3 regions of the Alkalihalobacterium sp. TH-98 genome follow, and region 2 is predicted to be linked to each of the others. Evidence: riboswitches for the same ligand, from Rfam matches in the RefSeq annotation. Region 2 holds a riboswitch; each other region holds the start of a gene.

Region 1 (7,937 bases), on a different contig from region 2:
AGGGATTCGAGCACCTTATGCTTTGGAAATTTTGGTGAATGGCTTATATAAATAAAGTTCAAGCGTTGTTCATTGCTCATCTGATGATTTCGTACTAGAATAAATAATAGATTACGAGCTAGATGAAAGGCATGAAAAAATGAACAAACAAATTTCTATATTGCTTTCTGTTTTTATTATACTTTTTGCTTTAATTGGATCATTGGTTAAAACGACAGAAGTCGCACCAGCTAATGCTCGAATGATAGTAGATCATTCACTTAACGTCTATGTTTCTCCTCCTTGCTTTAATGAAGCAGATGTTACGAACTTTTTAGAGGAAGTAACATTAAAAGATGCGCTTGATATGGAGTATAGACCAGAGTCAAGCTGTACAGAAAATTCATTAATAGGTGAACCAAGGTCATTGATTTCTCTATTACTTGAAACTGTTGGTCTTCGTTCAGGAAAGTGGGACCGCGACGGGGAATGGCAATAATTTTGCTGTGGATTTAAGTCATTTACATTACCGGACCTTTACAAAAAAGAAGCTGATTTATAGATTAGTTATCTATGAATCAGCTTCTTTTTATTATCTATATATTTTACTTCCTTGTTCCTTGAATTCTTCAGATTTCTTTTCCATTTCTTCTTTGAGTAAAGTATGTTCATCGATTCCTTTTTCTTTTGCGGTTTGACGAATATCATGAGAGATTTTCATACTACAAAACTTAGGCCCGCACATTGAACAGAAGTGGGCGGTTTTGGCGCCTTCTGCTGGAAGGGTTTCATCATGAAAACTCATTGCTTTTTCTGGGTCTAAAGATAAGTTAAATTGATCTCGCCAACGAAACTCAAAGCGAGCCTTTGAAAGTGCATCGTCTCGTCGTTGGGCATTTGGATGCCCTTTCGCTAAATCAGCTGCGTGTGCAGCAAGTTTATAGGTTACAACACCTTCACGAACATCGTCTTTATTCGGCAACCCTAAATGTTCCTTTGGTGTTACATAGCAAAGCATGGCTGTTCCGTAAGAAGCAATCATCGCCGCACCGATCGCTGAAGTAATATGGTCATACCCTGGTGCGATATCAGTAGTGAGTGGACCTAATGTATAGAAAGGTGCTTCATGACAAATATCAAGTTGTTTATCCATATTTTCTTTGATTTTGTGCATGGGTACATGTCCAGGACCTTCTACCATTACTTGAACGTCATGTTCCCAAGCAATTTTCGTTAATTCTCCTAGTGTTTCCAGTTCAGCAAATTGGGACTCATCATTAGCATCAGCAATTGAGCCTGGGCGCAAACCGTCACCTAATGAGAAAGCGATATCATACGTCTTCATAATTTCACAGATCTCAGCAAAATGAGTATAGAGAAAGTTTTCTTGATGGTGGGCAAGGCACCATGCAGCCATAATTGAACCACCTCTAGAAACAATACCGGTTAAACGATTAGCTGTAAGTGGTACATATCGGAGTAGCACCCCGGCGTGTATCGTAAAATAGTCTACTCCTTGTTCTGCTTGCTCTATTAATGTATCTCGGTAAACTTCCCATGTTAAGTCTTCAGCTACTCCATTCACTTTTTCAAGGGCCTGGTAAATAGGCACTGTACCTACTGGGACTGGACTGTTTCGAATAATCCATTCTCTTGTTGTATGTATATGCTTTCCTGTGGATAAGTCCATAATTGTATCGGCACCCCAGCGAATAGCCCAAGTCATTTTTTCGACTTCTTCTTCTATAGATGAACTGACTGCTGAGTTTCCAATATTCGCATTAATTTTCACGTGAAAATTACGACCGATAATCATTGGTTCACTTTCAGGGTGATTAATATTGGATGGAATAATTGCTCTTCCACTCGCTATTTCTGAACGCACAAATTCAGGGTCTAAACCTTCACGAATTGAAATAAATTCCATTTCAGGTGTGACGATTCCTTTTTTAGCATAGTGAAGTTGGGTTACATTTTTTCCTTGTTTCGCTCGTACTGGTTTTCTGCTTGTTGTATTAAATACTTCCACAGCTTTTGTTTTTTCAATATCAATAAAACCATTATCCTCAGGTTTTATATTACGACCCTCATAATATTCAACGTCGCCACGATCTAAAATCCATTGTTTGCGTAATTCTGGCAGTCCTTTTCTGACATCTGCATGATATGTAGAGTCAGTGTAAGGCCCGGTCGTATCGTATACTCTAAACGGTTCATTAGGTATTTCTTTTCCATTAAATGAGGTTGGGCTTAGTTCAATTTCACGAAAAGGAACAGCAATCGTATCGTTTGTACTGCTTTTCTCATACACTTTCTTACTGTTTAGAAATGGGTTAAGAATTGACATAAAAGATCCTCCTAAGTTTGATTTAAGTTCTGGATGTTAGAACCGATCATGGAGGAGGGGAAGATAATATAAGAATGTCATCCATTTTTATAGCTGCAATCATTATGGTGTTATCCGACTGTTATACAGTCGTCTATTTTTCATAATGTGCACTATAAAAATAAAAAGACCGCAAGAAAGCGGTCGAATGGACATAAGAATTCTACAAAATCCCTCCGCTAGCATTACCTAGATCAGGTTCACGGTCGACAACAGTATCAGTTGTCCTCTCAGCCCCTTGCTTTGGAGCTCCCGTTTTCTTCAGTTGTACTATTAAATTAACACAATATTTAGGAAAAGAAAACAGTTAATTGGATCTATTTTCCTTTTTTTCTTGTAGCTTTATTCATGATGAGTCCTAATTTTTAATTCCTATATGTGATGTTGGTTTCAAAAACTGACTAAAGGAAGTGAAGAATGAAAATAGTTTGCTGGATGGTTACATCTTAAAAAAAGTAATTACGAATAATTTATGAATAAGGTTCTGGCGAGAAGGGATTTTGCTGAGAAATATCGAATATTGTTTGTTAATTTTAGCTCTTTATTCCTGTGAAGTGTTACTGTCACATGAAAATCCAACCATATGGGAGGGTTTTCTATCGATTAGCGTGAAAGGGGAGGATGTGAAGGTTGAATAAACCAGTTGGTGATATATCCTTACACAGCCTACAATATCCAATTTATTCAACTTTGCAAACAGGCAAGGGCTATGATAAATTATGAATTATTGAAATATTAAGGGAACAGAAAAAAACTTTATAGGAGTTGGAGAAACGAGATGAGAGTAGCGAAATTCGGTGGAACATCAGTGGCTAACGCAGAGCAAATTCGTAAAGTGGCTTCAATCATTGCCGAGAACGAAGAGAGAAAATTTGTGGTTGTCTCAGCCCCAGGGAAGAGGGAAGCAACCGATACAAAGGTTACGGATTTACTTATTCAGTTAGCCGATGCCGTGGTAGAAAAAGGTGACGTTGAAAATGCTCTACTAGCTGTTGTAAGCCGTTATGAAGAGATTGCATTAGATCTCAATTTGTCAGCAGATATTATAGAAACGATTAAAGAGGATTTACAAGCAAGAGTAGCTTTTGACACTTCCCATGAAGGAAAATTCATCGATCAAATGAAAGCCAGTGGAGAAGACAATAATGCAAAGTTAATCGCGGCTTACTTTCAAAGCACCGGAATTGAAGCGCAATATGTAAATCCAAATGAGGCCGGATTATTAGTGTCTGATGAACCCGGGAACGCTCAAGTTCTTCCGGAAAGCTATGAACATTTGTTCCAATTAAGGGAACGTCCAGGTGTGATCGTTTTTCCAGGATTTTTTGGATACTCAAAAGAAGGAACACTAGTTACTTTCCCTCGAGGTGGATCAGATATTACAGGATCTATTTTAGCTGCAGGAGTGAAGGCGGACTTATATGAGAATTTCACAGATGTTGATTCGGTATTTGCAGCCAATCCAAAGATCGTTGAAAATCCTGTGAACATTAAGAAAATGACGTATCGTGAAATGCGCGAATTATCATATGCTGGTTTTTCAGTATTTCATGATGAAGCACTAATGCCTGCATTCCGTCAGTCCATTCCTGTTTGTATAAAAAATACAAATAATCCAGAAGCTCGTGGAACGATGATTATGGCTGAACGTGCTTGTGTGTTAAATCCAGTGATCGGGATTGCAAGTGACTCGGAATTTTGCACGCTATATGTGCGGAAGTACTTAATGCACCGCGAAATCGGTTTTGGACGTAAGTTACTTCAAATTATTGAAGAAGAGGGCATTTCTTATGAACATATCCCATCTGGAATTGATGACACGTCTGTTATTTTAAAACAGTGTCAGTTGGATGGGGAGAAAGAAGATCGCATCATTACTCGTATTCGAGAAGAGTTAGATGTAGATGATGTGTATGTAGAGCGTGATTTTTCCATGATTATGATGGTTGGCGAAGGGATGCACAATACGATCGGTCTTTCAGCACGTGCAACTTCGGCACTTGCCAATGCTAATGTAAATATTGAAATGATTAATCAAGGCTCTTCAGAAGTCAGCTTAGTATTTGGTATTCGCCATGAAGATGAGGAAAAAGCTGTTCGTGCCCTATATGATGAATTTTTTGGCTCAGCGGACGAGTCAATTGAATAAACTTTAATGGAAGTTAGAAAGGTGCAAATCATAAAGTGATTTGCACCTTTCTTTATCTTCATATAAATTAACAATCGTTTAGTCAAATATCGTTCACATAAGATAGGCAAGGAATAGCTTATAATAAGAATAACGAGGATAAAAGGGGGAAACAAGGATGAATGAAGTAGGAAAATTACCAACTCAAATTATCTTAAAACATAAAGAACAACAAAATCTAAGTGATTTTGCCGACGTATTAGAAGTGATTGCGAAAAAACTAAGAGAAGAAGGTCAGTTCGTTTTTATGCAAGGTGATGAAGAAGTGCAAGTGAAACCGTCGCAACGTCTAAAAGTAGAATATGAATACTCGACCAAAGGGGACAAGCATTCGTTTGAGATTGAGTTTGACTGGGTGGAAGGCGAAACAGGCCCAAATAAAATGGGGATAAAATAAGTCAAAAGCTGAGGGGGTTTCCTCAGCTTTTGTTCATCTTAATCATTATATTTTTAAGTTCAGCAATTTCTTTACGAAGCTCTCGTACCTCATTTTTCATTTCGACCTCATCATTGTCGTCTTCGTCTTTACTTGTTTTTTCAACATTACTTACGATAACCCCGATAAACAAGTTAAATACAATGAAGGTACCGACAAGGATAAAGAGGACAAAGTAGATCCATGACCAAGCTACTTCTGCAAAGATGGGGCGCATAACCCCGCTAGCCCACGATTCTAGAGTAACTACTTGGAATAAGGTTAATAAGGATAATTGCAAATTTCCAAAATACTCAGGTGCCACTTCAGCAAACAACATCGTTCCCGTAACCGCAAATATATAAAAGATAATGCTCATTAAAATCATAATATTCCCTAGTGCTGGAATCGTTAATAAGAGCGCATCGACTAATTTTCGTAAAGAAGGAATAACGGAAATAGCTCGCAGGACCCGAAGAACACGCAGGATACGTAAAACGGTGACAAAGTGTGCACCTACAAAAATATGTCCTGCCGCAACAATAAGAAAATCAAACCAGTTCCAGCTGCTTTTAAAGAAAGTGTAGGTGGGACGGGCAGCAATCATCCTTAGGGCAATCTCTATTGTAAAAATCCACAATAGGGTAATGTCAGCATAGTAAAACCAACTTGTATACGTTTGGTAGACATTAGGATATGTTTCGATCCCTACAACAATGGCGTTTATAATAATAAATGTAATGACCGTAGTAGTAAATGCTTTATGTTCAACTATTTTTGCACAGTATTCCGAAATCCGATTCGGTTGTTTATTTTCTTTAGCTTGTTGTGAAGCCATCTCTCTCCTCCAAAACTACTCTTTATCATCTATTTTCTACAACTTAATGATTTAACCTTTAAATGCATACCTACTTATTTTACTAGATTTTGATGTATAGGGAAAGTAGACATCGTAACTTCGTTCAACACATTGCCACCCACGAACAATATGGATTTTGTTACAATAAAGGAAACGTTGTATAGAGGGAGATGGATATAATGGGTCATTATTCGGTCATTATTGTCGGTGCTGGGTTAGCTGGAATTATGGCAGCAAAGAAGTTTTCACAGAAAAATGTGAATTACCTCGTATTAGATAAAGGAAAAAGTGTCGGAGGACGAATGGCTACGAGAAGAGTAAGTGGTGGCAGAAGTGACCACGGTGCTCAATTCTTTACTGCTCGTAGTGAGCAAATGAAAGCTCTTGTAAAAGAGTGGGAGCAAGCTGGCTTTATACATACATGGACAAATGGTTTTCATCAAATGAACAATGTGACCGAAATCAGAAGTCTATCATTACACAATGATGGATACCCTCGTTATGCAGGTAAGAGTGGAATGAATATTTTAATGAAGGAACTAGCACAAGATGTAAACATTAAAGTAGACCATAAAGTTGAAAGAATTGAGTGGATAGAGGATAAATGGTCTGTAATTGTACGTAAAGGAAAACAAGCAGAGTTTATATCTTTTACGGCAGATCAATTATTAATAACCTCACCTACACCACAATCTTTAGAGTTAATTGAAGAAGTAAAGGTGGAGGAAAATATAAAAGAAGATCTTAAGGCAACGAGCTATTTTCCCTGCTTATGTACAATTGTTGCACTAGATGCACCTACGAATATACCAAAGCCAGGTGGGATTCAAATAAAAGAAGGGGTAGTGTCGTTCCTAGGTGATAATCAACAAAAAGGCATATCGGATACAACTGTAGTGACGATACACGGAAACGAATATTGGTCTCGTGAACATTATGATCAAGAGGACGAGGTCATAATAGAAAAGCTAATTCAAGCAGCAAAGCCTCTTTTAGGAGAAGGTGAAATACTAGAGAAACAGTTAAAGCGTTGGCGTTATTCAAAACCAGAAGCTTTACACCCTGATGAATTTGTTGCCACAACCATTCCGGGACCTATCGCTTTTGCTGGAGATATCTTTAAACGAGGAGCTGTTGAAGGGGCTGTACTTTCGGGATTAGCAGCATCAGATTGGCTATTATACAAAGAATGAGCAACATGCAAGTGCCAATAACAAAGGTGGGGTGATGAAGATTAAACCACATGATTTAAAGCAATATATTAATGATCTTGCTAATTTATACATTGGAAGCTTTAATGTTTATCGAGATGAAAAGCTAGGTGAAATTCCCCTAGCTTTTTATGCTGAATACTTGCGACGGGATGAGAAATATTTAATGACGAAGACGATTAAAGTTTGGAGTGTTGAAAATCAACAGTATGTTTTTATCAGTGAGCAGGAAAAACCGATAAACAAACGGGATATCCAACAGTTTGGACAGTCGCTGCTAGCAAATGTTCACCAGTTTGTGCCTTCCAAACAGGATCATATGTCGACCATTTTTCTTGGGGCGATTGTGACGAATCAACCAATTAGCGAAGAGGTAGTTAGTGCAGTAGAGCGATTTAGAAAGATAAAGTTTATTAAGTTTGGATGGCATGGATGGGCAGAGTTTTATATTGGAGTTGTCAATATAAGTGAGGAAAAGACTTATATTCATAAAAAAGGAAAAGAGCTGCTAAAACCATTTGAACGTGTATTTTTGGAAGGATAAAACTTAAATGATATTTTCCTATTTTATTTCAAAAAAATATTCTTTCTTTTCAGAAAACTTTGTGTATAATTTGATTATACACAAAGTTTTTTATAGTGAATTTTTAGAGTAGTTAAACAAGGTAAAATGTGTGTTTAAAAGGTGAGGGGATGCCAAGAAATTTATGTTGGAATTTTGGTTTGAAAGTCTTGTAAGGGGAGGATTTGGGGTGACTACATTAGATAACTATATCATGTCTATGAAAGAAAGATTTTCTAGGCACTATGATGTCTATTTACATGAGAAGCTAGGAACATACCCACTTGCTTTTTATGCACACTATCATCGTCGGGATGAGAAGTATTTTATTACAAAA
Region 2 (7,937 bases):
ATAACTATTTCACCTTCCTAGATTGTTGACTCCCGCTTAACTAAATCGTTCTGGAGAAAACGATGTTAGCGGTACAATCTCCTGTTTTTTATCAAGAAGATCTGCAACGATATGAGCAGTTACAGGGCTTAATAATATACCATTACGATAATGTCCTGCCGCAAAAATAATTTCTGGCGAATTGGATAACGTACCAATTAAAGGGTAACCATCTTGTGTAGCCGGCCTTAAACCAGCCCATGTATGAAAGGGTACTTCATTCTCAAGAAAAGGCAACACATTTTTATTCCAATTGGTTAATCTGCGAATTCCTTTTTCAGTAACCGTCGTATCAAATCCAGCAATATCTTCTGACGCGCCGTTAACAAGCGTACCATTCGCTTTAGGAACTAAATATCCTTGACTCGTATATATAATATGATTAACTTTTCCTACCGGGATATTGTAAGCACAGATTTGTCCTCTAATCGGATACACTGGAATACTTAGATCGAATACGGTTTCTAATTCTTTTGCCCAAGCACCGTTACTAACTACCAAGCGGTCACCCGAAAATGTTCGTCCATCTTTTGCTACAATCGTTATTTCAGACTGCCAACTATGCAAAGTAACTTCTTCAAGGTAATCATAAATCTTTACACCTAATTTACGACAGCCTTCTTCTAAAGCTTTTACATAATCTGGTGCATATACATGACTCTCTTCAGGATAATACATCGCCGCAATCATATCTCGGGAAAGTTCTTTTTCTAACTTAAATAAGTCTTCGCCATAGAGAATTTCTGCTTTCGCGCCAAACTGACCTTGCCATTGCTGTCTCGTTTCAAGCGCTAAAAGATCTGCTTCATGATAGACACAATGTAAACTTCCTGAGTTCGTGTATTCAAAATCCATTCCCGAAACTTCTTTTACTTCTTTTTGCCATTTCGGATATAGTTTTAAGCTCTCAAGACAAAGTCTAAAAAAATCATCAGGGTCTTCTCCTATCTCAGAAAATGGAGCAAGCATTCCAGCTGCAGCTCCTGAAGCCTGTCCACCACAAGCTACTTTTTCTAAAACAACCACTTCATGTCCGCGTCTCTGACATTCAAAAGCGGTTGCAAGTCCGATAATACCCCCGCCTAGTACAACAATCCGTTCTCCCATTTACATTCCTCTTTCTATTTCAAGATCAACGATTCGTAGGCGCTGCTTGCTGTTGCATAGCGTTTTTGCGGAATTCGACCAGCTAAATAAGACATTCGACCAGCTTCAATAGCATAGCGCATTGCAGTAGCCATCTTAACTGGATCTTTTGCTTTTGCAACAGGTGTATTCATTAGTACACCGTCTACGCCAAGTTCCATCGCTTGAACAATATCTTTCGCAGAGCCCAGCCCAGCATCTACAATAATCGGTACATTAGCCTCTTCAACGATTAACGAAATATTATAGGGGTTTAAAATTCCTAAACCTGTTCCAATTGGTGCACCACCAGGCATAACAGCCGCAGCCCCTGCTTCCTCTAATCTTTTACATAATACAGGATCATCGGAAGTATAAGGCAGTACCACAAAACCTTCGTTAGCAAGAACTTCCGTTGCTTTTAAAGTTTCAATTGGATCAGGTAGTAATGTTTTCTCATTAACACTGATCTCAACCTTAATCCAGTCACTTAGTCCACTTGCTTTTGCTAAACGTGCAATTCGTATTGCTTCTTCAGCTGTTTTGGCTCCTGATGTATTAGGCAAGTACGTGAATGTTTGTCCTTCTAAATGTTGTAATATTGCATCTTCATCAGGGGCTTCTAGATTAACTCTCCTAATCGCAAACGTCAGGACTTCTGAACCAGATGCTTTAATAGCCTCATTTTGTACAAATGGATTTGGGTAACGTCCGGTTCCAATAAAAAATCGAGAAGACAACTCTTTTCCACCAATGATTAACTTGTCTTTGCTGTTGTTCATATGATCATCCTCCTCCTACAAAATGGACTAATTCAATTTTCATTCCTGGCTCAACGATGGTAGCCTCCCAGTTGATTCGATCAATGATTTCTCCATTCACTTCAGTAACCACTAAATTTTTTTCAAGCCCGTAATGTTTAACAATATCCGCTAGTGTACTTACTTCTAACTCTACCGTTTCACCATTCACATAAATTTCCATTATAATTTCACCTTTTGATTTATTTTTTCGATAAACTGTTGGCATACAGATTGAACATCTTCTGCTCCTACAATTTCACTAATTGCACAAATACGTGTAGCCCCTGCCTCTAATACTTGATCGACGTTATGAAGCTTAATTCCACCAATAGCAACAAAAGGTATCGTAATTTCTTGTACCACTTGACGAATGTAATCCGTAGTAACGGGGTCCACTACATCTACTTTACTATTCGTATGAAAAATCGGTCCTACCCCAATATAATCTGCTCCTGCTCGTTCAGCCTCTCGAGCTTCTTCAATCGCATGGGTAGATAGGCCAATAATCTTGTTCTCTCCAACAATTTTTCTTGCCTCTCCTATCGGTAAATCATCTTGCCCGATATGAATCCCATCAGCATCAACTGCGAGTGCTACATCAATATGATCGTTTACTATAAATGTAACCCCATATTTTTTCGTTAACTCTCGTAATTGCTTTGCTTTTTCAAAAACAACTTTTTTTGAATTGGTTTTATCACGTAATTGAATAATGTCTGATCCACCTAATATAGCTTGTTCTATTACCGTTACTAAATCCCGATTCGGGTGAAACTCTTCACCAGTAATCGTATAGAGTTTAAAATCTTTCATTTCTTGATGTCTCCTTTCACTGACTAAAGAATAATGACAATTAAAAGATCTACTATGCTTAAACAAAGCAAAACTATAAAATACCGCAGCTAGCTGCTTTCAAAACAAGTAAAAATAAAACCGCAATCCAACGACGGATTACGGTTAGATATTGATGTTTAATCAATTCTTCGACTTTCCTACGCTGGGATTACCAGATCAGGTTCGAGGGTAAAAGGATATCCTTTTTCTCAGCCTTGTTACAGGCACCCCTAGTCACTCTTATTAAATTTTCTCTTTTTTCATTATGACATATTTTTTATAGATTACAACTGAAAAGCACAGGTTCATTACTCTACTAGTGAATGAATCGTTTTATTAGATAGATCAATCAACCACTCAAATTGGTTTCCGTACAACATCCAATTTCCATCTGGTGACAAATTGAGCGGCGCTTGCAGATCCACATCTATTATTTTCTCTTCAGTACCATTCTCAACATTAAATTGAGTTAATTCAAAAGGATCGTCGTAACCAAAAAAATCACCGCTGTACATCGGTCTTAAATAATAAAAGAAGTGCTCATTATCATCATATTGATGAAAAGGGATCCACCACTGCTCTGAGTATGTATTTAACGTCGGAATTTCAAGTTGAGCTTTAAGATCTTGATTTTGATAAAATTGATAAATGGATTGCTCAGCCTCCAGCGACTCGACTGAAATAGCGACAAGAACATTTTCTCCAAATGTAAAAAATGCAATGACGTCCTCTAAAATTTCTTCCGTTGTGTTTGACACTAAGTTGTGTTTATATATTGGAGCGAAAAAACTTGGAGCAAAAGAAGACCATTCTAGAAAGGCAACTTCATCTTTAGACAACCACTGAAAATAGGTTTGCTCTAGTTTTAGCTGTGCCAATCTTCCTTCACTAAGATTTAATTGATACACATCAAACTCCCAGTCTGGAAGAAATGAAATGATAATGAGTTCATCAGAATTGTAAGGACTCCAAAAAAGAGAATATTCTTCACCAATGTCACTTAATTTATAAACCATCTGTCCTTCTGAATTAATAAAGTAAAGAGGAGAGCTTAAATCGTAAGTCGAAGTCTGGATAGCAAAGTATGAGTGGTCATAGTTTGCTTCTACCGAGAAAATTGGTTCTTCGGTCTGAAAAAAATCACTAATTTCACCTGTTTTCAGATTCACTTTGTTTATGAAGGAAGTTGCATTTTCGTCTTTTAATAAGAGAACCGTATCACTATCGTACCATTCACTTATTTCAACAAAGCTGTATGGATTTACTTGAAGTGGTGTTTGTAAATCTGTTTTCGTTAACAAATCTAATTTCTTCTCTATCAAATTGACATTTTTTTGAGCGTGGTGAGTTAGTCCTTCATCTTTCGTAATACATCCGACACTAAATATTACAAGGAAAGTTATTACGAAGAACAGAGATTTACTTTTCATTTGAACCTCCGTTTAAAACTACATATTTCTTCTTATTACAGACAAAGAATAATTTCCATTATTACATGTTTCATATATATGCTCAATAAAATAAAAGTTCGTCCATCAAATTGACATAAAAAGGGTGCAAATGCACCCTTTACTTAATTTAATTATATAAAAACTTAGCACCTGCTATTCCTGGGTTAGTCATTTCTTTCGGGTCTAAAATTTCATTTAGTTCTTCTTCAGAAAGAATTCCCCGCTCTATACAAATTTCTCGGACAGGGCGATCGGTTTGGATGGCTTCTTTAGCAATTCTACTTGCTGTTTCGTAACCCACATGCGGGTTTATTGCCGTAATAATCCCTACACTTCTCTCGACCATATCTCTACACTTTTCAATATTGGCCGTAATCCCTTCAATTGTATATTGCCTAAACACTTTTATTCCATTTTGCAATATAGATAACGATTGTAACAAATTAAAAACTAGAACGGGTTCCATCACGTTCAACTCTAACTGTCCTGCTTCAGAAGCAAGACTTATTGTGTGATCATTTCCAATGACTTGAAAAGAAATTTGGTTAATCACTTCACACATAACTGGATTTACTTTTCCTGGCATAATTGATGAACCAGGTTGACGTCCAGGTAAGTTAATTTCATTTAACCCTGTTCTAGGCCCTGAACTCATCAACCGTAAATCGTTTGCCATTTTGGATAAGTTTATTGCTAATATTTTTAGTGCACTTGATAATTCGGTATAGGCATCCGTGTTTTGAGTAGCATCCACTAAATCCTCAGCTGTCTCAAATGGTAACTTTGTAATGTCAGCTAAGTACTTGGCCACTTTTTGTATATATTCAGGCAATGCATTTAAACCTGTTCCGACTGCAGTTGCCCCCATATTTATTTGGTACAATTCACTTAATGAACCGTTCAATCGTCGAAGATCCCTCGTAATTACTCGCCTGTAGGCGCCAAATTCTTGCCCAAGCCTTATCGGTACAGCATCCTGAAGATGTGTACGTCCCATTTTTATGACGTTATCAAATTCTTCTTCTTTATCTGATAAAGCCTGAATTAAATCTTCTAATTGTTGTGTTAAACCTTTTGCTAAATTTAAACAAGAAATATGAATAGCTGTTGGAAACGCATCATTCGTAGACTGTGCCATGTTCACATGAGTATTCGGGCTGACTTTTAAGTACTCCCCTTTTTTTCCTCCTAGAAACTCAATGGCTCGATTGGCAATAACCTCATTTGCATTCATATTAAAAGATGTCCCGGCTCCTCCTTGAATAGCGTCAACGATAAAGTGATCATTCAGTTTCCCTTCAATTACTTCTTCTGCTGCCTCAACTATAGCATCAGCAATTTGCGGGTTTAGAGCACCTACATCTCGGTTTGCCATTGCCGCAGCTTTCTTTACATATCCGAATGCTTTAATTAACTCTTCATGTGGAGGATAACCGGTAATTGGAAAGTTTTCTTTTGCTCGCATCGTTTGTATTCCGTAATACGCATCAGCCGGTACTTCCTTCTCACCAATTAAATCACGTTCAACTCGGTATTTCTCCATGTAAACTTCCCCTTTATTTAACTAAATTAAATTTAGTTTTCTTTCTATAGTCGTTTTCAATGCACCCTTTTTCTTAATGGTTAATATTAATATATGTTATTGTTCATTTATCGTTAATGATATTGATACTAGCCTTTTACCTAATTATTAGATTTAGCTAACCAAGCTCCACCGATAACACCTGCATCGTTTCCTAAAGTTGCGGTAACGATTGATACTCCTTCTACCACACGAGGTAATGCAAACTTTTGAAAAGCTTTTTCAAGTGGTTGCAGTAAGGTCGGTCCTGCCTTAGAAACCCCGCCTCCAATTACGATCTTTTCAGGGTTTAAGGCATTGGCTAAATTCGCAAGTGCAAAGCCCAAGTAATATGTAACCTTTTCTATAACTTTGATGGCACATTCATCTTGCTTATTGGCACAATCAAACACTAATTTAGCCGTCATGTGTCCAGCTTTCTCCGATTCACTAGCTAAAAGGCTATTCGGATATTCAGTAATAAATTCTTTTGCAATTCGGGCGATGCCTGTTGCAGAACTTACAGTTTCAAGGCATCCTGTTTTCCCGCAATTACATTGATAACCACCTTCTGGAACTGCTGTTATATGACCGATTTCACCAGCCATACCATTAACCCCATGAAGGATATTACCATTAGCAACTATTCCCCCGCCAACTCCAGTACCTAAAGTTACACACAATAAGTTTTTCGCACCATCACCAGCACCACGCCACATTTCACCAAGAGCAGCGATATTGGCATCATTATCAACAATTACGGGAAGCCCTGCATCCATTTCCAAGCGATCTTTTAAATGGAAATCTTTCCAACCAATATTAACCGCTTGGTAAATGTACCCTGTTTCCATATTAATAAAACCAGGTGCTCCCATACCTATGGAATGTAAACGGCTTTTCGTTTCTCCTAAATGTTCTAAAGAGGCATCAATCCATTTTGCAATATCAGTTGTAATTTCACTGCCGTCATTCGAGGTATTTGTTGGTACTTCTCCTTGATAAACAATCTCACCATACGGGTCGATAAAAGCTAGTTTAATCGTTGTTCCTCCAAGATCTACACCTACATACCACTTTGTAGTCATGTCATCAACCTTTCTGTTCTTCACGTTGTTCTTTCTTCAATATAAGTAAAGCTTCTTGAAATAATTGTGTATCAAGCATGCCTAACTCATACATCTCGCGAATTTCTTCCTCCATCATAATAGCGTCTACATGACGATTTTTTGTATAAATAAAAGTTCCATACTTCTTTAATAATTGCTGAACATCATAAAATGTCCTCATCTGTGTATTCACCTACCCACCTCATTATAACAACTCCATTTTAATCAACAAGTATTTCAGTATACAATTGTTTAATAAATTGTCACATAAAAAAGCCCTTATTTGTTCTAACATAAAGAGAGAACATTTATAAGGGGGATTTCACCTATGGATAGCTTCACTTTTTTTATATTAGGATTACTCGTCCTAGTTAGTGCTGCCATTATTTCTGTTATTTGTATTGTTAAAAAGAAATCATTTATTATTCCTGTTATTTTATTAGCTGTTGGGTTTATTTTAGGTTTTATCGGTTTGTTTAATATGGAGCATGAAGAGCGTGATTATTATACACTAGGAATAATTACAGAAACGTTATTTGGTGGCAAACTCCTTTAAAAAATTTTAAAGATTGCTATTAAAAATAGGTATACTAACGGTAAATAAGACACATATTCAACACGCCAGATTTTCTGTAAAACTTCATATTGAATAAGTTGTCCTATAAGAATGGAAAAATAAAAAAAGCCGATTGATACGAAATGAAGCCAAATACTTGCTTCGCGAATCGTCCACTCCATGCCAAATAAAAAAAATAGTAAAAACAAAACGCCCCATAGCACTCGAGACTGTTGATGAAAGTATCCCATCATCGGATGAAAGTTAATAAACGCAAGTGCAATTGTAGCTAGAACGACTAGTCCTACTAAGATTTCAATAAACTGGAGAGCTATTACTTTCTCAAATAAACGGCTGATTACGATACCGAAATAGACTGCAAAAGCAAAAAATAGAGTTACTAGAAAAACCTGCAGTCTAGTTGGCATCATTCGTCTAGATATCATTAATCCACCAATACTA
Region 3 (7,937 bases), on a different contig from region 2:
ACTCTGGAGCGATGTGTAAGGCAACCATTTGATCCGGTCGCCACTCTTTTAAAATATCTGATGCCAGCATTGGCTGTGCCCCGCCTGGACCTTCTTCTGCAGGTTGGAAAATAAATAAAAGGTTATCTTTAGGTTGTACTTTTGAAAAATAAGTAAGCACTCCTAAAGCAATTGTCATGTGGAGATCATGACCACAAGCATGCATTTTCCCAGGATGAGTCGAACGAAATGAATAAGATGTCTCTTCATCCATAGGCAACCCATCAATATCAGCACGATAGCCAATCATCTTTGAAGGGTCACTGCCTTGAACCTTTACGACGACCCCTGTTTTCCACGTTTTAATTTCTAGATGCGTCTTCGGTAATTGGTTGATATATTCTAATAGAAAAGCTTGTGTTTTCACTTCTTCAAACCCTAACTCTGGAATTTGATGAAGTGCCCTTCTTACTTCTACTAATTTAGCTATATCAATCATTGGTTAAGCTCCTTCTCCTGCACAAGCTCGAGTTTTGCTTCTAAAACTTTGGTGAATTCATCTATTTCTTCTTCCGTGAGCGTGAGCGGCGGGAGTAGACGAATGATCGTTTGTTGGGTCACATCGACTAAATAGCCTTCTGCCAACAGGTCTCGTTGCAACTTCTTTGCATCTTCAGGAGCAAGGAGTGTTACTATACCAACCATCATTCCTTTACCACGAATTTTTTCTAATACTTTAGGATTTTTGTCTTTTAAACGATTTAGTTTTTCATGTAAGTATTTTGAACGAGCCACTGATTTCTCCAGCTCACCATCTTCTAGTAAAACCTTGAACACTGTATTACCAAGGGCAGCACTTAATGGTGAAGGTGCAAAAGTTGTCCCGTGATCACCAGGTTTAAATAGATGACTTAATTCGTTTGAAACGATAATACCTCCAAGCGGTAAGCCACCACCAATTCCTTTAGCAAATAAAATTAAATCTGGTGAAAAACCTGCGTGTTGATAAGCAAAGATTTTTCCAGTACGTCCAATCCCTGTTTGAATTTCATCCATACAACAAAGCACACCATATTTTTTCGTCAAGTGAGCAACCTCACGTAAATACTCTTCGTCTAATGGTAAAATACCACCTGATCCAAGTACCGGCTCCATTAATACAGCTGCAGGATTTTTTGTCTTAATGATTTCTTCTAGCTGGTCAAGATTATGAGGTTCAACTTCATAAACCGGCATATCCGTTACAGGAAAATCTTGATAAACACCCGGTTGCCGAGTTAATTTTATTGCACCTAATGTTCTGCCGTGAAAACTCTTTTCTAGAACAACGACACCACGATTATTCTTTTCTCCATCTTTCGTCCACTTATGAATTAACTTAATCGCAGCCTCTGTTGCTTCAGCCCCTGAATTCGTAAAGAAAACTTTTCCGTCAATTGACTGCTCAACTAACGTTTTCGCTAATTGAATAGCTGGTTGATTTAAAAACACGTTTGAAATATGTAAAAACTTTTCACCTTGCTCCTTAATCGTTTTAACTATCTCTGGATGAGAATGACCGAGTACATTAACCGCTAAGCCGGTAAATAAATCAAGGTAGGCTTTTCCTTCCGTATCAATAAGATGATTTCCTTCACCTTTTTCAATCGTAATCGGTAAACGATTATACGTGGACATCATATATTGTTGATCAAGGCTTTGCCAATCTGTCATGAGTGGCCCTCCTTTTAGATAGAATTGAGGCATCCATCAAGCGGGAAGCTCAATGAATGCCGTAGTTGATTAGTTATCTTCGTTTAAGCGACGTAATTCTTGTTTAATTTCAGTTTTCCCTTTAGTTTTTTCATCAATCTCTTTAATTACACGAGCTGGAGTTCCAGCAACAACCGTATTTGGAGGAACATCTTCCGTAACAATTGCCCCTGCAGCTACTACTGCACCTTTACCAACAGTAACACCTTCAAGAATTACTGCGTTAGCTCCAACAACTACATCATCTTCAACTACAACTGGTTTTGCAGAAGGTGGCTCAATTACACCTGCTAATACTGACCCTGCGCCAATATGACAATTTTTCCCAACTGTAGCACGTCCACCCATTACAACGTTCATATCGATCATCGTGCCTTCGCCGATAACTGAACCGATGTTAATGCTTGCACCCATCATAATGACTGCATTATTACCGATTTCAACTTGGTCACGAATGATTGCACCCGGCTCGATACGAGCTTGGATATTTTTCATGTCAAGTAATGGGATCGCTGAATTGCGACGATCATTTTCTACTACATAATCTTCAATTTTTGCTTCATTTTGCTGAATTGCAGCTTCGATCTCTTTCCACTCTCCGAAAAGAACCCCTACATTTCCTGTAATAAATGCTTTTGTTTCAGAACCAAAGTCGATTCCTTCTAAATCACCTTTAATATGTACTTTAACTGGTGTCTTTTTCACACTATTTGAGATAAAAGAGATAATTTCATTTGCATCCATCATTTTCATAGTTTAAGCCTCCAATAATTTTCTATCTTTTTAAATAAGTATGAGAAAAATGTCGTTCTGTATCATAAACACATGACGAATTTTTCCGATAGTATGATTGTACCAAAAAAGCTAACAGACCTCTATTATAACATCCCACATTAATAAAAAAATTCTCTACATGTTTGAAATTCTTTATCAAAAAAGCAGGAATTTTAATAGGATATGACGAATATTTATTCATCAATAGTCTAGGAGGAGAAATTATGTCAATACAAACTGCTGACTTACACGATGCACATGGAGATCAACTACTACTCGCTGAACCAATCTTTCAATTTTGGGGTCAGAAAAAAACGTTTGAAGGACCGATTTGTACTGTACGTGTTTTCGAAGACAATGTATTAGTCAAAAAAGCTCTTCAAGAAGTTCCTGAAGGAAGTGTCCTCGTAGTTGATGGTGGCGGATCTAAGAAATGCGCTTTAATGGGTGATAACCTAGCTGAAATTGCTGTTTTACGAAATTTAGCGGGAGTTATTATTAATGGCTGCATTCGCGATTCTGCACAAATTAAAGAAATGAATATTGGAGTGTTTGCAATTGGAACAAATCCTATTCGCAGTATCAAAAAAGGTCTAGGCGATACAAACGTCCCTGTACAATTTGCAGGAGTGAACTGGGAACCTAACCATTATGTTTACGCAGACAGCGACGGCATATTAATAGCGGAAAAGAAAATTGACTAAACTTTGGTACAAAATTAATAACAGAACGAGCACATGGCATGTGCTCGTTTTTTTACGCCTTTAGAAGAAAAAAAAGAAGGCTGACTACAATTTGCAGCCAGCCTTTCAAAATTATATTTAAATTGATGAGAGAGTTTTGTTAGAAAACCGCTATATAACTTATTACTTTTGGAATTGTGCTTCTTCAGTTGAACCTTTAAGAGCTGTAGTTGAAGAAGTACCACCAAATACAGTTTGAGATACTTGGTCGAAGTAACCAGTACCAACTTCACGTTGGTGACGAGTAGCTGTGTAACCATGCTCTTCAGCAGCAAATTCAGCTTGTTGAAGCTCAGAGTAAGCACCCATACCACGAGTCTTATAGCCACGAGCAAGTTCAAACATGCTGTAGTTAAGAGAGTGGAAACCAGCAAGTGTAACGAATTGGAATTTGTATCCCATTTTCCCAAGTTCTTGTTGGTAAGTTTCGATTGTATCTTTGTCAAGGTTAGCTTCCCAGTTGAATGAAGGCGAGCAGTTATATGCAAGCATTTTCCCAGGGAATTTTGCATGAATAGCATCAGCAAATTGCTTCGCTTCTTCAAGGCTTGGTTTAGAAGTTTCGCACCAGATAAGGTCAGCATATGGAGCATAAGCAAGACCACGTGCGATCGCTTGATCGATACCAGCATTTGTACGGAAGAAACCTTCTGGAGTACGCTCACCAGTAATGAATGGAGCATCTAATGGATCGATGTCGCTTGTAATTAAGTCAGCTGCATCAGCATCTGTACGAGCAATTACTAGTGTTGGTACACCAGAAACGTCTGCTGCAAGACGAGCTGATACTAAGTTACGTACAGCTGTTTGTGTAGGGATAAGTACTTTACCACCTAAGTGACCACATTTTTTCTCTGAAGCTAATTGGTCTTCAAAGTGAACACCAGATGCACCAGCTTCAATCATACCTTTCATAAGTTCAAATACGTTTAACTGTCCACCAAATCCAGCTTCAGCGTCAGCTACGATTGGTGCGAAATAATCAACTTCGCCTTCGCCTTCCATATGTTGGATTTGATCAGCACGTTGTAAAGAGTTGTTGATACGCTTAACAACTTGTGGTACTGAGTTTGCAGGATATAAACTTTGGTCAGGATACATGTGACCTGCAAGGTTAGCATCAGCAGCTACTTGCCATCCACTTAAGTAGATTGCTTTTAGACCAGCTTTAACTTGTTGTACCGCTTGACCACCAGTAAGTGCACCAAGTGCATTTACATAAGGCTCTTCATTTACAAGCTTCCATAATTTTTGTGAACCTAAACGTGCTAATGTATGATCAATTTGAACAGAACCGCGTAAACGAACTACTTCTTCAGCTGAATAAGGACGCTCGATACCAGTCCAACGTGGATCATTATCCCACTGTTCTTGTAATTTCTTAGCTTCTTCTTGAATGTTTACTTTTGCCATAATCTCCATCTCCCTTTTCTTAAGAAAATTTTAATTTATGATTGAGGTATTATTTCTAGTTGATCAATGCTATGTAAGTTTGATTATAGAGAATAGTTGATTACTAGTTGACCAAAATCTTAGATAATAATAGGTCTCAATCACTGACCCCAACTTCTTTACTTCTTTTCTGTATTACTACAGTTTGTTGTTTACAGTTTTATAATATAACAGATAATTAGAAAACTCAACCACTTTTTTTCATTTTTTAAATCTTTTATAAATAGTCGTAATATTCAATCTTTTAACTTGTTAGTTAAAATACATATTGTCCTGAAATACTCTTATATTCCTGATGAACGCCTTAACTATAAGCAACTTTCTTAAAAACCATAAAACAATTACTCAAGATAAAGCCCGTCTAGTAAAAAATAATAATTTTAGGTCACTAATGCTCTCCTCATACTCGGATTTTCATCATAACTGTTACATAAATAAACTAACCTACAAAACTGTTATGAGACAGATATTCTTCATAAGACTTTATAGTTTCAATACTTTCAGATTTTTCGGTTGAGTTTCTACTGTAAGTGTGTTAATTTTGTACTCAGAATAGCAATATAAATAATTTTATTATGAAATATCCACTAGGGGTGCTTTTTAAAAGCTGAGACTGGCAAATGCCTAAACCCTTGTACCTGATCTAGATAATACTAGCGGAGGGAAGTGGATAGTCGGAACAGCGAATGAGCAATGTTGAACCATTAGTTCGTAACTGACTATTCAACCACTTCCCTTTTATAGGAAGTGGTTTTTTTATGCTATTTTGGAGTACGGTCAGTGTTTCATTTTAATATTGAAAGGAGTGAGTCTGTTGACTAAAACATCTATTGATCTACTACTTCATCAAATCGATGAGCGAAAAGAGGAACTTGTTGGTCTAGCCAAAACATTAATTCGCTATAAAACACCAAGCCCACCTGCTCGAAATACTGCTGATGCACAAGAATTCATTGCTACATATCTACAGGAATTAGGGTTCACGATTGATAAGTGGGATGTGTATGAAGGTGATCCAAATGTAGTTGGAGTTTTAGCTGGAACAAATTCTACAGAATTTAATAGCCTCCTTATTAATGGTCATATTGATGTCGCCTCTATTGAAGAAGGTGAAAACTGGGATCAAGATCCTTTCACCCCAGTTGTAAAAGATAATATCTTATACGGGCGTGGAGCTGCTGATATGAAAGGCGGCCTCGCTGGCGCTTTATTCGCTATCAAGCTATTAAAAGAAGCTGGGGTTGACCTTCCTGGAGACCTTACTTTCCAATCGGTCATCGGTGAAGAAGTTGGTGAGGCAGGAACACTTGAGTGTTGTAAAAAAGGGTATGATGCCGATTTCGCTGTCGTAGTCGATACGAGTGACTGCCAAATCCAAGGACAAGGCGGAGTCATTACTGGCTGGATTACAATACAAAGTGCACAAACGTTTCATGATGCAAACCGCCGAAGTATGATACATGCCGGTGGTGGTTTATTTGGAGCAAGTGCCATTGAAAAAATGACAAAAATTATTGAAGGGTTAAAAGATCTTGAGCAATATTGGGCAGTTACAAAATCATTCCCTGGATTCCCAGCTGGAATGACAACGATTAATCCAGCTGTTATTGAAGGTGGACGTCATGCAGCATTCATTGCTGATCGATGCTCCTTATGGATTACTGTACATTTTTATCCAAATGAAAACCATGAAGAGATTGCAAAAGAAATTGAGGAACATATCCTTAATGTCGCAAAAGCTGACCCGTGGCTTCGAGATAACCTCCCAACATTTCGTTGGGGTGGAACATCAATGATTGAAGATCGCGGTGAAATCTTCCCTTCTCTTGCAATTGATGAAGAGCACGCCGGCCTTCAAACATTGGCACATGTTCATCAGTCTGTCCTTCATGAAAAAGCGACAGTCGGAATGTCCCCCACAGTAACAGATGGAGGCTGGCTTGGAGAAGCAGGCATTCCTACCGTTATTTATGGACCTGGAAAGCTCGAGCATGCCCATGCCGTAAACGAACAACTTTCAATTGATCAACTCGTTCATTTTACAAAAGTAATGACACTATTCATTTACGAATGGTGTCATACCAGAAAGATGGAAGTACCTGTTTAGTGGCGTATACGAACAAAAAAATCAAGGAGTGATTTTAATGCAATTTACAGATCGTTTATACGAAAAAGCAAAACCGATTTGGAGAAAAAGCCATGACCATCCGTTTGTTCAAGGAATTGGCCACGGTACGTTAGATATTGAAAAGTTTAAGTTTTTTATGCAACAAGACTACTTGTATCTCATTGAGTATGCACGTTTATTTGCATTAGGAAGCCTTAAAGGAACTGACCTTAAAACGATGTCAACCTTTGCAAAATTACTAGACTCTACATTAAATGTAGAAATGGATTTACATCGTCAATATGCACGTCGTCTTGGAATTAGTGAGGCAGAACTTGAAGCAACAAAAGCCGCTCCAACTACTCTAGCTTACAGTGGTTATATGCTAAATGTTTCCCAACGCGGTTCATTAGCAGACCTCGTTGCCGCTGTCCTGCCGTGCACTTGGAGTTATTATGAGATTGGAACTGAGTTAAGTAAAATTCCTGGAGCACTTGAAAATGAAACATACGGTGAATGGGTAAAGATGTACGCCTCTGAGGAGTTTGGGGAACTAGCTGATTGGCTTATCAATTTAATGAATGAACTAGCAGGAGGAAGAACAGAAGCCGAACTAACGGCTCTTGAAGAAATTTTTCTAAATACAAGTCGCTATGAGTATATGTTCTGGGATATGTCTTACAAATTACAGATGTGGCCAACAGATGATGAGCAATAATGTCTTATCGTTTGACGGTGTTTCATTTTCCTATAAAGGAAAAAAGAAAGAAAAGGTAACACCCATTCTTGACCAATTATCTTTAAGCATCCAAGGTGGCGAATTTGTTAGTTTATTAGGACCGAGTGGATCTGGCAAGAGCACTATTTTCAGATTGATAACAGGGCTGGAACAACCGACAAAAGGCTCAATTTCTCTGTATGGAGAAGTGGAAAAGAAACGCTTAGGCAAAGTCGGTTACATGCCCCAACAAGATATGCTACTCGATTGGCGTAATATCCTTGATAATGCGTTTCTACCACTTGAAATTAATGGATTTACTAAAAAAGACAAAAAAGAACAGGTTTTGGAGTTACTTGAAGAATTCGGGCTCAAAGGACATGAATATGACTATCCCCATCAGCTGTCTGGA

Evidence for each region. A riboswitch is a leader RNA that binds a small molecule or an ion and turns the genes downstream of it on or off. The one in region 2 is predicted to bind thiamine pyrophosphate.
Region 1: linked by a shared signal. The riboswitch ahead of thiC (phosphomethylpyrimidine synthase ThiC) and the one ahead of thiE (thiamine phosphate synthase) in region 2 are both predicted to bind thiamine pyrophosphate.
Region 3: linked by a shared signal. The riboswitch ahead of AC2VNP_RS17295 (acetylornithine deacetylase) and the one ahead of thiE (thiamine phosphate synthase) in region 2 are both predicted to bind thiamine pyrophosphate.

The regions. Positions count from the first base shown of each region.
Region 1 is NZ_JBYCKM010000009.1:224,324-232,260, reverse strand. Features, by position in the region: gene AC2VNP_RS04390 (ABC transporter substrate-binding protein) at 1-55, shown strand, start outside; gene AC2VNP_RS04385 (hypothetical protein) at 140-478, shown strand; gene thiC (phosphomethylpyrimidine synthase ThiC) at 572-2,326, opposite strand; TPP riboswitch at 2,520-2,631, opposite strand; gene AC2VNP_RS04375 (aspartate kinase) at 3,144-4,514, shown strand; gene AC2VNP_RS04370 (amphi-Trp domain-containing protein) at 4,672-4,950, shown strand; gene AC2VNP_RS04365 (ion transporter) at 4,973-5,806, opposite strand; gene AC2VNP_RS04360 (NAD(P)/FAD-dependent oxidoreductase) at 6,007-7,020, shown strand; gene AC2VNP_RS04355 (DUF8052 family protein) at 7,055-7,582, shown strand; gene AC2VNP_RS04350 (DUF8052 family protein) at 7,791-7,937, shown strand, end outside.
Region 2 is NZ_JBYCKM010000027.1:127,548-135,484, reverse strand. Features, by position in the region: gene thiD (bifunctional hydroxymethylpyrimidine kinase/phosphomethylpyrimidine kinase) at 1-2, opposite strand, end outside; gene thiO (glycine oxidase ThiO) at 37-1,146, opposite strand; gene AC2VNP_RS11095 (thiazole synthase) at 1,161-1,946, opposite strand; gene thiS (sulfur carrier protein ThiS) at 1,951-2,148, opposite strand; gene thiE (thiamine phosphate synthase) at 2,148-2,780, opposite strand; TPP riboswitch at 2,940-3,043, opposite strand; gene AC2VNP_RS11080 (YqgU-like beta propeller domain-containing protein) at 3,110-4,231, opposite strand; gene aspA (aspartate ammonia-lyase) at 4,380-5,795, opposite strand; gene AC2VNP_RS11070 (ROK family glucokinase) at 5,936-6,898, opposite strand; gene AC2VNP_RS11065 (YqgQ family protein) at 6,903-7,100, opposite strand; gene AC2VNP_RS11060 (hypothetical protein) at 7,248-7,475, shown strand; gene AC2VNP_RS11055 (hypothetical protein) at 7,472-7,937, opposite strand, start outside.
Region 3 is NZ_JBYCKM010000045.1:342,614-350,550, reverse strand. Features, by position in the region: gene AC2VNP_RS17320 (N-acetyldiaminopimelate deacetylase) at 1-478, opposite strand, end outside; gene AC2VNP_RS17315 (aspartate aminotransferase family protein) at 475-1,692, opposite strand; gene dapD (2,3,4,5-tetrahydropyridine-2,6-dicarboxylate N-acetyltransferase) at 1,762-2,484, opposite strand; gene rraA (ribonuclease E activity regulator RraA) at 2,730-3,209, shown strand; gene aceA (isocitrate lyase) at 3,372-4,661, opposite strand; TPP riboswitch at 5,280-5,382, shown strand; gene AC2VNP_RS17295 (acetylornithine deacetylase) at 5,515-6,807, shown strand; gene tenA (thiaminase II) at 6,845-7,525, shown strand; gene AC2VNP_RS17285 (ABC transporter ATP-binding protein) at 7,515-7,937, shown strand, end outside.